2 regions of the Jejuibacter calystegiae genome follow, and region 1 is predicted to be linked to the other one. Evidence: predicted binding sites of a transcription regulator. Region 1 holds the regulator's gene; the other holds the start of a gene.
What was found. The regulator LexA, encoded in region 1, represses DNA repair genes until DNA is damaged. The targets are predictions, from matches to a motif close to TNCTGTATGTACATACAGNA.

Region 1 (7,725 bases):
ATTCGGATTACTGCGGTGTAGATCCAGATAGTTATGGAATAGTTTGATGGACTCTTGTTTAGGCGTGTAATAGGTGAAGACGCGGGGACCGTCGTGCGCGAACACATAGCGCGGCAGGACGACGCCGTCCACTTCCAGCGGCTCCATGGGGTCCGGCAGATCGTGGGCCAGACAGCGCGCACGCAGCGTCAACAAGTCTGCCTTCGAGTTATAGGGCAGAACGTACATAATCGGACGCGAAGTATCCAGGCCAAGTTCGGCGCAGGGATCCGCCGGAATTGACTTGCTCTTTACCAGAATACTTAATGGTAAATTAAGGAGCTTGTATAAAAATCGGGACCAGCCTGACATAAATGATGTAAAGCCTCTGGTTAATCATGCAAATGCGCCGTCAGAATACCAGAAACGGCACGGAAATTCTGCGGCACCACTATTAATCGAAGCGCGCTGGCGTTGACGCTGATTTTCGTCATACTGCCTGCTGCATTCGGTCTGGCTTCGTTAATCGGCTCGGGCGCGCCCTTGCCGCTTTGATGCAACTGAACTATTTAGAGTGTGTTTTTTGAAAAGGTTTCCATTACATGGCGAATAATACCACTGGTTTTACCCGTATCATCAAAGCTGCCGGCTATTCCTGGAAAGGTCTGAGCGCGGCGTGGCGTAACGAAGCGGCCTTCCGCCAGGAAGGGGTCGCCGCGGTTATTGCCATTATAGTGGCCTGCTGGCTGGATGTTGACGCCATGACGCGCGTGCTGCTGATTGGCTCCGTCATGCTGGTCACGATCGTCGAAATTCTGAATAGCGCCATCGAAGCCGTTGTTGACCGGATCGGCAGCGATTATCACGAACTTTCCGGTCGCGCGAAAGATATGGGCTCCGCCGCCGTGCTGTTAGCGATTATCGTCGCGCTTTTCACCTGGGTCACGCTACTCTGGTCGCATTTGCGGTAAAGCTTCAGGAAACGGATAAAACGCTGACTTTTTACCACGTTGTGGTTCCAAAATCGCCTTCTGCTGTATATACTCACAGCATAACTGTATATACACCCAGGGGGCGGAATGAAAGCGTTAACGGCCAGGCAACAAGAGGTTTTTGATCTCATCAGGGAGCATATCAGCCAGACGGGAATGCCGCCCACCCGTGCGGAAATCGCGCAGCGACTGGGCTTCCGTTCGCCTAATGCCGCAGAAGAACACCTGAAGGCTCTGGCGCGCAAAGGGGTTCTCGAAATCGTCTCTGGCGCTTCACGCGGTATCCGACTGCTGCATGAAGAAGAAGAGGGGCTGCCGCTGGTTGGGCGCGTTGCCGCGGGTGAGCCGCTGCTGGCCCAGCAGCATATTGAAGGCCACTATCAGGTCGACCCTTCCCTGTTTAAACCGAGTGCGGACTTCCTGCTGCGAGTGAGCGGTATGTCGATGAAAGATATCGGCATTATGGATGGTGACCTGCTGGCGGTACATAAGACTCAGGAGGCGCGCAACGGTCAGGTCATCGTGGCTCGCATTGAAGATGAAGTCACGGTTAAACGCCTGAAGAAGCAGGGCAACACGGTGCAACTGCTGCCGGAAAACAGCGAGTTTGAACCTATTGTGGTCGATCTGCGCGAACAGAATTTTACTATTGAAGGGCTGGCCGTCGGGGTGATCCGCAACGGCGAATGGCTCTGAATTTATAAACGCATCCCCCTGCTGACGCGTCCGTTCCCGGGCGCGTCTCTGCTTTAACTCTCCTGACTGCATAACCGGATAATGGCCATGCCCCTTTTCCAAAAAACCGATAAAGCATTATGGCGGCTGGCGCTGCCGATGATTTTCTCTAACGTGACGGTACCGCTGCTGGGGCTGGTGGATACTGCGGTCATTGGTCATCTCGACTCGCCGGATTATCTGGGCGGCGTTGCCGTTGGCGCTACGACGACCAGCTTTTTGTTTATGTTGCTGCTGTTCCTGCGGATGAGCACCACCGGCTTTGCGGCTCAGGCATGGGGCGCGAAAAATGCGCCGGCGCTGGCCAGATCGCTGGTTCAGCCGCTGATGCTGGCGTTGATTGCCGGTGTGCTGATCGTGGCGTTACGTACTCCGCTGATCGATTTGGCTTTGTACATTGTCGGCGGCAGCGAGCAGGTTCTGTATCAGGCGCAGCGCTTCCTGGCCATTCGCTGGCTGAGCGCTCCGGCAACGCTCGCCAATCTGGTACTGCTGGGTTGGCTGCTGGGTGTCCAGTACGCCCGGGCACCGGTTATTCTGCTGGTGGTGGGTAACCTGCTGAATATTTCGCTGGATCTCTGGTTTGTGGTGGGCCTGCATATGAACGTGCAGGGGGCGGCGCTGGCGACGGTCATTGCCGAATATGCGACGCTGCTTATCGGGCTGGTGATGGTGTGGCGGGTACTGCGGCTACGTGGCATTTCGATGGATATGCTGAAGCAGGCCTGGCGCGGCAATATTCGCCGCCTGCTGGCTTTGAACCGCGACATTATGCTGCGTTCCCTGCTGCTTCAGCTCTGTTTTGCCGGTATTACCATTTGCGGTGCGCGCCTCGGTAGCGAAATCGTGGCGATTAACGCGGTATTGATGACCATGCTGACCTTCACCGCCTATGCGCTGGATGGTTTTGCTTATGCGGTAGAGGCCCACTCCGGCCAGGCCTTTGGCGCGCGCAGCACCGGGCAGTTGTTGAGCGTATGGCGAGCCGCCTGCCGCCAGGCGGGTCTGGTGGCGCTCTGCTTCGCGGCGATCTACGCCCTGGCGGGGGCGCAGATCGTAGCCCTGTTAACCTCAATCCCCGAACTTCAGGCTCAGGCGGATCGCTATCTGCTATGGCAGGCGGTGCTGCCGCTGGTTGGCGTCTGGTGTTATCTGCTGGATGGCATGTTTGTGGGGGCCACCCGCGGCGCGGAAATGCGTAACAGCATGGCGGTTGCCGCGCTGGGATTCGGACTGACGCTACTGACGCTGCCCTGGCTGGGCAACCATGGCTTGTGGCTGGCTCTGACGGTATTTCTGGGGCTGCGTGGCCTCTCCCTGGGCTGGATCTGGCGCCGTCACTGGCGTAACGACACCTGGTTTAAGGTGCCGGGCCACCAGTGAGCCTGTAAGGCTATACTTAATGGGTGAGTAAAGCTAAATCCGGCGCAGGAGGTACGCGATGCTCAGAGACGAAATCGAAGGCGGCTGCCGGCGTCTGGTGGGTAGAGTCCGCGAAGCCTGGGGCAGGATGACCGACGATGACGGCGCCATTGCCAGCGGCCGTCATGAGCGGCTGATTGGCAGGCTTCAGCAACGCTATGGCTACGCCAGAGCCCAGGCAGAAAAAGAGGTGACCCAGTGGGAAAAGCGTAACGATTACCGCTGGTAGCAGGGCGTGGGCGCGGTTTAGCGCCCGCGTTTTTTCACGGCGACGCTGTGATCGTGCTGGCAGATTTCGCGGTTGCGGCAGGCTTCCACTTCGGCGCAGGGCGCGCACAGACCGTGTGCTTCGATCACATTGTGGTGTAGAGCAAAGCCGTTACCGGCCGCCAGCTTGTGCATTATCTCCTCCACACCTTCCGCACTCTCCTCTTTCACCGAACCGCAGCGATCGCAGATAAACATGGCGGAAGTGTGCATAGGCTCATCAAAGTGATGGCACAGCACATAGCTGTTAGTGGACTCAACTTTGTGTACAAACCCCTGCTCCAGAAGAAAATCCAGCGCCCGGTATACGGTAGGGGGCTTGGCCTGGGGTTCGCTGGCCTTCAGCAGATCGAGCAGATCGTAGGCGCTAATGGAGCTATCCTGCAGCGTCATCAGACGCAGTACTTCAAGGCGCTGAGGCGTCAGGCGCACGTTGCGCTGCTGGCACAGTTTCTCTGCACGCGCCAGCACATCTTGCGGTGTCGTCATATCCATCAGTCTGCCTCGTTATCTCGGAATCTTGCCCAATTTTATCATGAACCCGCTAAAACGCCGATATCCTGAACGCAGTCGTCACCTGGAGTGTGATACGGCGCGGCAGTCAGGTGTTAAGGCGGGGGATTACGCACCTTAATAGAGAAGTGTTATTGCATGATGAAATGCATTTTTATCATATATATTTCTGTAAATAAGATCTGATTCCTGGCGATATATCGCATATTGTGATTTTGATAGCATTATTTACTGCTTGCTCTTTGACCGGAATCAGGCGGATGACTACCTTGATTAAGGGCATTTTTTATTCACCCGTCATGATTCTTATAAAGAGGGAAGTAAGAATGTTACATAAGCATGAGTCCGTCCTGCATCTCACCTGCCTGAGTCAGGTTTCCGTCGCCCAACTGGCACCCACATTCGCCACGCTGCCTGCCACGGCTCACGCCGATGGTCAGTACCGGCTGCGACGCTATTCCGTTGTTCGATTCCGCCACGGAGAGGTGGAAGAAGTTGATAAGCATGATTTTGTTCAGTCCAGCGATATTAACCGCTTTCAGGGCAATGTGGTGCGCCGCTTTGAACCGCTGGAGTCCACCACGCTGAAAAGCGACGGTCTGCGTGAGGTTTGCCGACTGTTTGTGGAAAGTAACGGGTTGCCAGACGGACAGGAGATTGAGATCCACCAGATGCGTGTTACCGCGATCTACGATGAAACCCAGGTGGCGCCGGAAGGGATCCATCAGGACGGGTTTGATCATATCGCGCTGGTGGCGATCGATCGTGAAAATATCGTCGGCGGTGACGTCATGCTGTACAGCAACAACCATGAGGCGCCATTCTTCCGCAAGGTGCTGGAAAATGGTGAAGTAGCCATGCTGGCCGACCATACGTTATGGCATAACGCCAGCCCAATCCGGGCCGTCAGGCAGGGTGAGGAGGGGCATATGGATGTTTTCGTACTCACGGCCAGGGAGCAGCCCAATGAACTTCACGCCTGAAGCGGTACGCGTGCAGTTTGGCGCACTTTCCGCCCCGGAAGTATCGCCGCCGCCGGTATTTCTTGATGGCCCCGGCGGCACTCAGGTGCCGGTATCGGTGCTGGAGGCGATGGCGGGTTACCTGGGGCGCAACAATGCCAACCTGGGGGGGCACTATTTCTCCAGCCGCAAAACGGAAGCCCTGGTACGCCGCGCCCGGGAATCGGTACAGACGCTGCTGAATGCTTACGCGCCGGACAACATCGTGTTTGGCGCCAGCATGACGGCGCTGACCTTCCATCTTAGCCGTATTATCAGCCGTGAGTGGCAACCTGGCGATGAGATTATCGTCACCGCGCTGGATCACTATGCCAATGTTTCCAGTTGGCAGCAGGCGGCGGACGATCGTCAGGTGGTTGTTCGCCAGGTGCCGGTTAACGAACCAGAATGCACGCTGGATGTGGAGCGTATCTGCGAGCAGATTGTTCCCGCCACCCGACTGGTGGCGGTATGCCTTGCTTCCAATACCACTGGCAGTATTGTCGATGTGCGGCGCATCGTAGAGGCAGCGCATAAGGTCGGGGCCATGGTTTACGTGGATGCCGTGCATTATACGCCCCATCACCTGCCGGATGTGCAGGCGTTGGGCTGTGATTTTCTGGTCTGCTCCGCCTATAAATTTTGTGGCCCGCACGTTGGCATGGCGTATATTGCGCCGCGCTGGTTACAGGCACTGCGGCCTTATAAGGTGGCGCCAGCGACCGATATTGGTCCCGGGCGTTTTGAAACCGGCACTCTGAGCTTTGAAGGGCTGGCAGGCGTGGTGGCCGCTATTGAGTACCTGGCCCAGTGGGGAACGGAAGAAGCACCGTTGCGCCAGCGTTTGCAGGAGAGCTATGCCTGCTATCAGCATCATGAACAGGCGCTGAGCGAATATTTTCTGGCGCGTCTGCAGGCAGTAAACGGCGTACGTCTGTACGGCATTAACAGTGGTGATGCCCGACTCAGAACGCCTACTTTCGCGCTGACCTTTGAAGGATGGTCGCCAGAGCGGATCGCCAGAGGCTTGGGGGATGAAAATATCTGCGTGGGGAACGGTCACTTCTATGCTCAGGGGCTTATCCGGCAACTGGAGCTCGCAGAGCGCGGCGGCGTAGTGCGTATTGGGTTGATGCACTACAACACCCGCAGCGATATCGACAGCCTGTTTGAAGCGCTGCGACGGGTGGTGAGGTAATCGTCCATTTAGTATACAGGCTGCTATTTTATGGGCCTGTATTTTTGGGCCATGAAGAAACCAGTCCATCGATATGCTCATGTAGATCGGGATTGATATGATTCCACATAGGATCAAGCACAAAATCGATACCCTCACGCCGGGCCTGTTTCGCTGCGGGGACAAAATCACTGTCGCCAGCGACTAAAATGATTTGCTCAACGTTTTTATGGTGGGACAGTGATGAGATATCCAGACTGATTTTCATATCAACGCCCTTCTGCCGGGCTTCATACCTGACATCCTTCTCTGTAAGTTCATCGACGGTAATCCGGCCATTAAGTAACGCTTTCGTTTTCTCTGGTGTAATCACCCACTAACCTTCATCGGTAATACGCCCCAGCCGTAAAGCAACTTTCCTGAATTTTTTTAACTCGTTATGGAATTCTTTTCTGAATCTGGCTTCAGGAGTGTCAGAAAAGCTAAATCCTTTTCGGGAGACAGGATTCTGTGCTCGTTTTTCGAGCGGTGGCAATCGTAGAAAAGAATACGATACAGATCGGGACAGGGCTTCCCTTTATTGGCTTTGCGCAGATCCCGTAATAGCCCGGCGTAGAGGTCACGAGCGATCTGCCTGGTGCTTTTTTCTCGCCAGTCATGATACAGGGTACGGTAGCGTTTAATAAAAAACTACCGTCCACCAGGATTGCAGTTTTCATAAACATCCTTGTTTAGTCGTTGAAAAATAAAAAAACCCACATTTCGGAAGGCTCACTATGTGGCAAGCTCGTACTCTGTGGGGTGCTATTGTCAGCCAGTATAAAAAATGATCAATTAAAGATCAAGACCGTTGGCTGGTATCTGCTTTGCACCTTCTTTCTGTAGTATAATCCGCCATCGCCGTTTCCATTCGTACACTCCTCAGGAGACATACGGGAGACAGATAAGTCCAAAATACGCCAACAAGTGTAAACATGCACCAGAACCCAGAATCGCAAAACGCATTGCAAAACGGCGCTGCCGTAACTTCCTTTCTCCCCCATCGTTTTTCCGTTGCGCCAATGCTCGACTGGACGGACAGACACTGCCGTTATTTTCTGCGCCAGTTATCGCGCCATGCGTTGCTCTATACCGAAATGGTAACCACCGGCGCCATTATTCACGGTAAAGGGGACTACCTGGCTTACAGCGAAGAGGAACATCCGGTCGCGCTGCAATTGGGTGGTAGCGATCCCCAGCAGTTGGCGCACTGCGCCCGTCTGGCGGAAGAGCGCGGCTATGATGAGGTTAACCTGAACGTGGGTTGCCCGTCGGATCGCGTACAGAATGGGCGCTTCGGCGCTTGCCTGATGGGCGAAGCGCAGCTGGTGGCGGACTGCGTTAAAGCCATGCGCGACGTGGTTTCCATTCCGGTAACGGTAAAGACCCGTATCGGCATTGACGACCAGGACAGCTACGCATTCCTGTGCGATTTCGTCGGTACAGTGGCGGAGCAGGGCGGCTGTGAAACCTTTATTATCCATGCCCGCAAAGCCTGGCTTTCCGGCCTGAGCCCGAAAGAGAATCGCGAGGTTCCGCCGCTGGACTATCCGCGGGTTTATCAGCTTAAGCGCGATTTCCCGCAGTTGACGATGTCGAT
Region 2 (7,725 bases), 110 kb from region 1:
CCTGGTATGGACGACTGACGGGAGATAAAACGCTGAACTGGCCGAAACAGCCCATCGATATTGCGACCGATCTGAATGCGCCGGTCCTGGGGCTGTATGGCGCGCAGGATACCGGTATTCCGTTGGATAGCGTGGAGAGCATGCGTCAGGCGCTGCGCGCGGCAAACGCCAATGCAGAAATTGTGGTTTACCCCGATGCGGGACACGCCTTCAACGCCGACTACCGCCCCAGCTACCACAAAGAGTCCGCCGAAGATGGCTGGCAGCGCATGCTGGCGTGGTTCGAACGTTACGGCGCCGGTAAGTAACCCAAAACAGAAAAGCCCCTCATCGTCCATGATGATGGGGCAAACTTTTCTGACCCTAATGGCCTCAGGCGTTACGCAGGTTCTGTGCCGCCTGAACCATATTCGCCAGAGCCGCACGGGTTTCCGGCCAGCCGCGGGTCTTCAGACCACAGTCCGGGTTCACCCACAGGCGCGCAGCAGGGATACGCTGTGCCGCCTTGTTCAGCAGCGCTTCGATCCAGTCCACATCCGGTACGTTAGGCGAGTGGATATCGTAAACGCCCGGCCCGATCTCATTCGGATATTCGAACTCTTCAAATGACTCCAGCAGTTCCATATCCGAACGGGAGGTTTCGATGGTAATCACATCGGCATCCAGTGCGGCGATGGAATCCATGATGTCGTTAAACTCGCAGTAACACATATGGGTGTGAATCTGGGTTTCGTCACGGGCCACCGCGGCATTAAGACGGAACGCGTCCACTGCCCATTCCAGATAAGCCTGCCAGTCGCCGCGCTTCAGCGGCAGTCCTTCGCGCAGCGCCGGTTCATCGATCTGGATGATACCGATGCCCGCCGCCTCCAGGTCCGCCACTTCGTCGCGCAGCGCCAACGCAATCTGCTTCGCGATGGTTTCGCGGCTGACGTCCTCACGCGGGAATGACCAGCAGAGAATGGTGACCGGGCCGGTCAGCATGCCTTTAACCGGCTTGTCGGTCAGAGACTGAGCGTAAGTCGCCCACTCAACGGTAATCGGCGCCGGGCGACTGACATCGCCAATCACGATCGGCGGCTTCACGCAGCGGGAGCCATAGCTCTGCACCCAGCCGTTCTGGGTAAAGACGAAACCGTCCAGATGTTCGCCGAAATATTCGACCATGTCGTTACGCTCGGCTTCACCATGCACCAGCACATCCAGCCCCAGACGCTCCTGCTCCTGAATGGCCTGCTTGATGTGCTCTGCGATGCCAGTGCGGTAGTTCCCGGCATCCAGACGCCCTTTTTTGAAGTCCAGACGCAGACCGCGGATCTCGGTGGTCTGCGGGAACGAGCCAATAGTCGTGGTCGGCCAGGCGGGCAGTTGAAAGCGCGCGCGCTGGGCTTCGGCCCGTACCGGGTACGGATTAGCACGCAGGCTGTCGCGCCCGCTGATAGCGGCCAGACGCTTTGCCACCGCTGCGTTATGCACTCGGGTGGAGTGACGACGAGCCTGAATTGGCGCGCTCCATTCATCGATCGCCGCAGTATCGCCGCTGTTCAGCGCATCGCGCAGCAGGGTAAGTTCCTGACACTTCTGCAGGGCAAACGCAAACCAGCTCTTCACTTCATCATCCAGGCGGGTTTCCACGCTGAGATCGATAGGGCTGTGCAGCAGCGAACAGGACGATCCCACCCAAAGCTCACGCGCGCCGACAACCTCTTTAATCTGGCTATATTTTTCCGTCAGGTCGGCACGCCATACGTTACGACCATTCACCAGCCCCGCAGAAAGCAGCCAGTCGGCAGGCAAACGCTGGTGCAAAGTATTTACGTCATCGCTGCCGTGGACCAGATCGACATGCAGCCCCTGCACCGGCAGCGCGGCAATGGTATCCAGGTTCGGCGTAATACCTTCAAAGTAGGTAGTCAGTAGCAGTTTGACCTGCCCCGCCAGCGCCTCATAGGCCGGTTGATAAGCATCCAGCCATTCGCGGGGCAGCTCCAGCACCAGCGCAGGCTCATCGATCTGTACCCACTCGATGCCACGCTTCGCCAGCTCTGCCAGCACCTGCTGGTAGACCGGCAGAATCTCGCTCAGCAGTGACAGACGATCGAAGGCCTCGCCTTTGACCTTGCCCAGCCACAGATAAGTGACCGGCCCCAGCAATACCGGCTTAACGTTGTGACCCAGCGCCAGCGCTTCATCGACTTCTTCCAGCAACTGATTCCAGGCCAGACGGAAATTTTGACCGCGAGTAAATTCCGGCACGATGTAGTGATAGTTGGTGTTAAACCACTTCGTCATTTCCGACGCCGCCGCAGGCTCGCCGCTCGGCGCACGACCGCGGGCAATACGAAACAGGGTATCGATATCGATCTGACCATCGGCATTCTGGTGACGCGCCGGTACATTCCCCAGCATCAGGCTGGTGGTCAGGACCTGATCGTACCAGGCGAAATCGCCGACTGGCAGCAGATCGATGCCGGCGTCTTTCTGCTGCTGCCAGTGGCGGGCGCGCAGTTCACGGCCGTTTTCCAGCAGCGCTTCACGGCTGCTGTTGCCAGCCCAGTAGCTCTCTTGCGCTTTCTTCAGTTCACGATGCAGGCCTACACGGGGGAAGCCAAGGGTATGGTTGCGGATGGTCATTGTCTTATCGCCTCTTATGAATCTTTATGATTTAGCCGTCCAGATGTTTACACATCCATATTTCCCCGATACTGTATATTCCTCAAGCGCAAAATGTTCATGGCGAAGTGAAGGACTTTCATGATTGAGATAAAACACCTGCGCACGCTGCTGGCCCTGCGCAATAACGGCTCCCTGGCAGGCGCGGCCGCCACGCTGCATCAGACGCAGTCGGCACTGTCGCATCAGTTTAGCGATCTGGAACAGCGGCTCGGCTTTCGTCTGTTCGTTCGCAAAAGCCAGCCGTTGCGCTTTACGCCGCAGGGCGAGATTCTGTTGCGTCTGGCAGAGCAGGTGATGCCGCAAATCAGCCAGGCGCTACAGGCCTGCAACGAACCCCAGCAGACCCGGCTGCGGATCGCCATTGAGTGTCATAGCTGTATCCAGTGGCTGACGCCAGCGCTGGAGGCATTCCGTCAGCAGTGGCCTCAGGTAGAAATGGATTTTCGTTCTGGCGTGACTTTCGATCCCCAGCCTGCTCTACAGCAGGGGGAGCTGGATCTGGTGCTGACTTCGGACATTCTGCCGCGCAGCGGCCTTCACTATTCGCCGATGTTCGATTTTGAGGTACGTCTGGTACTGGCCACCGATCACCCTCTGGCGGGCAGGCCGCAGATCTTGCCGGAAGATCTGAGCGACGAAACCCTGCTGATTTATCCGGTACAGCGCAGCCGCCTGGATATCTGGCGCCACTTCCTGCAACCGGCAGGCGTCAGCCCTGGGCTTAAGCACGTTGATAATACGCTGCTGCTGATTCAGATGGTGTCGGCGCGAATGGGCATTGCTGCCCTGCCACACTGGGTGGTGGAAAGCTTTGAACGCCAGGGTCTGGTGGTGACCAAAACCCTGGGTCAGGGATTATGGAGTCGACTTTACGCCGCCGTGCGCGACGGCGAGCAGCGCCAGCCGGTGACTCAGGCCTTTATTCATTCGGCGCGCAACCACGCCTGCGATCACCTGCCGTTTGTGCGGAGTGCGGAGCGACCCAACGGCGATGTACCCACAGAGAAAGCACTATTACCATTCCCCCAATAAGAAAGCTCGGCCAGTGGGGCTGCTGCTGCCAGATAGCCAGATTGACCAGTAGCCCCGCCGGAACATGCATATTGTTCATGATCCCCAGGGTTCCTGCATCCACCTGAGTGGCACCGTAGTTCCACATAAAGTAGCCCAGGCCCGAAGCCACCACCCCAAGCCAGACCAGAATCCCCCACTGTAGCGAGGTTTCCGGCAGGTTCTGAGGATCCCCCAGCGCCAGCCAAGCCAACAGCGCGACGATAAACGCCCCCAGATAGAACCAGGAAAAGGCGCAGTGCTGCGGCATGGGGTCAACCTCCATCAACCGCTTGTAGCCCACCATGCCGATAGCGAAGCTGATGTTGGCGAGCTGTACCAGTAACAGCCCGGTCCAGAAATGGTCGCTGACGCGGTCATAGCGAATAATCGCCGCCCCCGCCACCGCCAGCAGAGCGCTCAACACATAGCCCCAGCGTAGCCTGCGGCCGCTAATCAGGTCATAAATCAAGGTGATATACAGCGGTGTCAAAACGGTGAACAGCAGGAATTCCGACACCGTCAGATACAGGTAGGCCTGGAAGCTCAGCAGATACATGATCCCCAGTTGCATTGCGCCCACCAGCATATACCGTCCCAGCGTTTTCAGGCGATAGCCGCGGATACGCAGAAACGGCAGGAATACCAGCGCAGCCAGCCCCACTCGCATCAACACGGAAAAGTAGCTGTCGACGTGACCAGCAAGATATTCGCCGATCAGGCTAAAGGAAAATGCCCACAAAATCGTGGTAATGATGAGTAATGCCACTGTAACGGTCTCTTCGCCCGGGAAAAGGGGCCATTGTAGCGAAGCCCGCAAGCGCGGGCGCGACTATTTAGTTGACGAATGATTGTTATTTAATCAATCATCATTCAGATAGAGCTGCCGCAGATAATGCGGTACGGCGTTATCGCCATTAGTGCCGATCACTTCCAGTTCTGGTAACAGATCCTTCAGGCGCTGGTGGGCATTGCCCATAATGCAACCCTTACCGGCCATGGTCAGCATCTCTTTATCATTCATACCATCGCCAAAGGAGATACAGTCTGCAAGCCCATAGCCCATGCCGTTTGCCACCGCTTCCAGGGCATGGCCTTTCGAAACGCCGCCGGCCATCACTTCCAGGCAGGTCACCGTCGAGAAGCTGACGTTAACCCGGTCGCCCCAGCGCGCATTAATCGCCTGTTCCAGCGGCAGCAGCTTGTCGTGATCTTCACAGGTGAAGAAGACCTTGCTCACCCCTACCGGCGCCAGCAGACCCGGTTGGTAGACGTTATAGCGGAACACCGCCTCCTGAAAATATTTCATATCTTCCGGGCGATGGCGGCTGATAAACCATTCGTCATCGCGATAAACGTTGGTGACGATCTCAGGATCCTGATACATCATGACAAACAGATCGCTGGCGATATCCTGATCCAGATCGTGAGAGAAGAGTAGTTTACCGTCGGCATCATGTACCCGCGCGCCGTTAGAGGTGATCATGCAGGCGCGGATCCCCAGACTGTCGCGGATCTGGCCGACATCGATATAGTGGCGTCCGGTGGCGAACACAAAGTGCAGACCGCGTTCGGTCAGCAGCTTCAGGGTCTCCCGTGCGTAAGGTGAAAGGCGGTGGTCAGGGGACAGCAGAGTGCCATCCAGATCGGACGCAATAATCGGGTACATAAAAAAAGTTCTACCTTATCAATCAAATCATTGGTTGTGGTTGTCGAAGAAATCGACGATGGCGTTTAACGCCCCGGCCCGCATAGCGTCCTTTTCAAACAGGATCTCATGCCATGCGCCGTTAATCATCAGCGGTTTCTCCCCTTCACAGGGATGACCCGCTTCGGCTCGCAGTTCGCAAAAACGATCGTGCATACGGTTATCCACCACCCTATCGTCTTCTGCCTGAATCAGTAACATCGGCGTGGTGACTTCAGCGGCCCCTGCCAGTACCTGTTCACCCGCGAGGATCCCTTCACGTACCCAGTGCCAGGTAGGTCCCCCTACCCGTAGCCCGGGCTCATCGGCATAAAAACGTAGATTGCGGCGATAGCGAACCCGGCTATGGGTCAATACGTTCAGGGGGAACGGGAGTGGGCGCCAGCGGCCAGTGCCGATAGCGTAATCCTCGCGAACCCGCTGGTGACCTTCGGCCCAGTCCAGCAGATGGCGCACCATCCAGTCCGGCAACCGGATGATAATACCAAACATCGGCGCGCAGAGCGCCACGGCATCGAACGCCTGGGGATTACGTTGCAGGAACAGCGTGGTAATAGCGCCGCCCATGGAGTGAGCCAGCGCATAGCGCTTACGCCATGGCCCTTCAGCAATTTCGCGCTGCCACAGGCGTTCCAGGTCATCCACGTAGTCACTGAAGTGCACCACGTGACCCCGATGGGTGTCAGAGAGCATACGCCCGGAGCGCCCCTGCCCCCGGTGATCGATAATCAGCACATCGAAGCCGCAGTGGAACAGATCGTAGGCCAGCTCGGCGTACTTCACATAGCTTTCGATCCGTCCTGGCGAAACCAGAATCACCCGATCATGGCGGGCAGAACGAAAGCGCACAAAACGCAGCGGAATACCGTCCACGCCAGCCAGTTCGCACTCTTCCCGCTGCTGCCAGAACGCGGCCAGGGGTCCCATGGCAAATGCCGCGAACGTTTTTTCCCTTCTTAACCAGCTCTCTCTGTGCTGTGACATAGACCCGATTGCGCCTCCGCATGCCGCCAGAAATATAATGAGTCTATTCTGACATAAACAGTAGGAAGCAGAGGAACCTTATGAGCGCCCCTGCGCTCTGGCCTTAGCGGGAAAGAATAAGGTGAACGCCAAATCCGGCGAACAGCGCGCCGGCCACACCATCGATCCAACGCGCCAGCTTCTGATAGCCGCGGCGCATTTTGGGCAGCGCAAAAACGCTCGCTACCAGGGTAAACCAGGCGAAAGTTTCCAGGGTTATCAGCGCGAAGATGCCCCATCGTGCGGAAGTACCGACGCTATCGCCAACAAACAGCGAAAAGATACTGCCGAAGTAGATTATCGCCTTCGGATTCGCCAGGTTGGTGAGCAGACCTTTAATAAAGCTTTTTCCGCCGCGGGCCAGCGCCGCCTGGGGTTCCGCTGCCGTGACCTGACCGCGCCGCTTCAGGGCGCCGCGCAGCATCTGCCAACCCATCCAGCACAGATAAAGACCACCGCCCACCATAATGACGGTATGCAACCAGGCCATTTTCGCCAGAATCAGATTCAGCCCCAGTAGTGCCAGCGCCGACCAGACCATTACGCCGCCGGTAATGCCCAGTACGCCAAGCATCGCCTCCTTGCGGGAACGGCTTAACGCAGTCTGGGAAACGAAAAAGAAATCGGGGCCGGGGCTCATCAGTGCCACAATGTGCACCAGCGCCACCGTCAGAAATAACATCAGCATAGGATCGCTCGGGAAAAATCAGAGATATTTACCATAGCATGAGCTTATGGCCCCTACCAGACTGGCTCAGGCAAAGGGGGAATAACCGTCCTGCTCATCCTCACCGTCGACGTGCTCGCGAATCAGCATCATAAACGGACGACCAAAGCGTTCCAGCTTGCGGGTGCCCACACCGTTAACGCCAAGCATCTCGCCAGGGCTTAACGGCATCTGCTCCGCCATCTCGATAAGCGTTGCGTCGTTAAATACCACATACGGCGGAATGTTCTCTTCATCGGCGATCGCTTTACGCAGCTTACGCAATTTAGCGAACAACTTACGATCGTAGTTGCTCGCCGTCGCCCGCTGGCTGACCCGGGGCTTTAATGCCTGTACCCTCGGCACCGCCAGCATCAGCGGCGACTCGCCACGCAGCAGCGGACGTGCCGCTTCGGTGAGCTGAAGCGCAGAATGGCTGGCGATATTCTGGGTGACGACGCCCAGATGAATCAACTGACGAATCACGCTCACCCAGTGTTCATGGCTGTGTTCCCGGCCAATACCGTAGACCGGTAACTTGTCGTGCTGTAGTTCACGGATG

Region 2: the regulator LexA is predicted to act here: its motif matches at 2,704-2,723, upstream of metR (HTH-type transcriptional regulator MetR).

The regions. Positions count from the first base shown of each region.
Region 1 covers NZ_CP040428.1:1,569,701-1,577,425, forward strand. The annotation lists gene plsB (glycerol-3-phosphate 1-O-acyltransferase PlsB) at 1-351, opposite strand, end outside; gene FEM41_RS07220 (diacylglycerol kinase) at 582-950, shown strand; gene lexA (transcriptional repressor LexA) at 1,059-1,667, shown strand; gene dinF (MATE family efflux transporter DinF) at 1,755-3,089, shown strand; gene FEM41_RS07235 (CsbD family protein) at 3,148-3,357, shown strand; gene zur (zinc uptake transcriptional repressor Zur) at 3,375-3,890, opposite strand; gene FEM41_RS07245 (2OG-Fe dioxygenase family protein) at 4,235-4,891, shown strand; gene FEM41_RS07250 (cysteine desulfurase-like protein) at 4,875-6,107, shown strand; gene FEM41_RS24740 (NYN domain-containing protein) at 6,136-6,459, opposite strand; gene dusA (tRNA dihydrouridine(20/20a) synthase DusA) at 7,061-7,725, shown strand, end outside.
Region 2 covers NZ_CP040428.1:1,461,209-1,468,933, reverse strand. The annotation lists gene FEM41_RS06760 (dienelactone hydrolase family protein) at 1-308, shown strand, start outside; gene metE (5-methyltetrahydropteroyltriglutamate--homocysteine S-methyltransferase) at 373-2,634, opposite strand; gene metR (HTH-type transcriptional regulator MetR) at 2,755-3,708, shown strand; gene FEM41_RS06745 (carboxylate/amino acid/amine transporter) at 3,596-4,495, opposite strand; gene yigL (sugar/pyridoxal phosphate phosphatase YigL) at 4,589-5,395, opposite strand; gene pldB (lysophospholipase L2) at 5,423-6,418, opposite strand; gene rhtC (threonine export protein RhtC) at 6,522-7,145, opposite strand; gene recQ (ATP-dependent DNA helicase RecQ) at 7,212-7,725, opposite strand, start outside.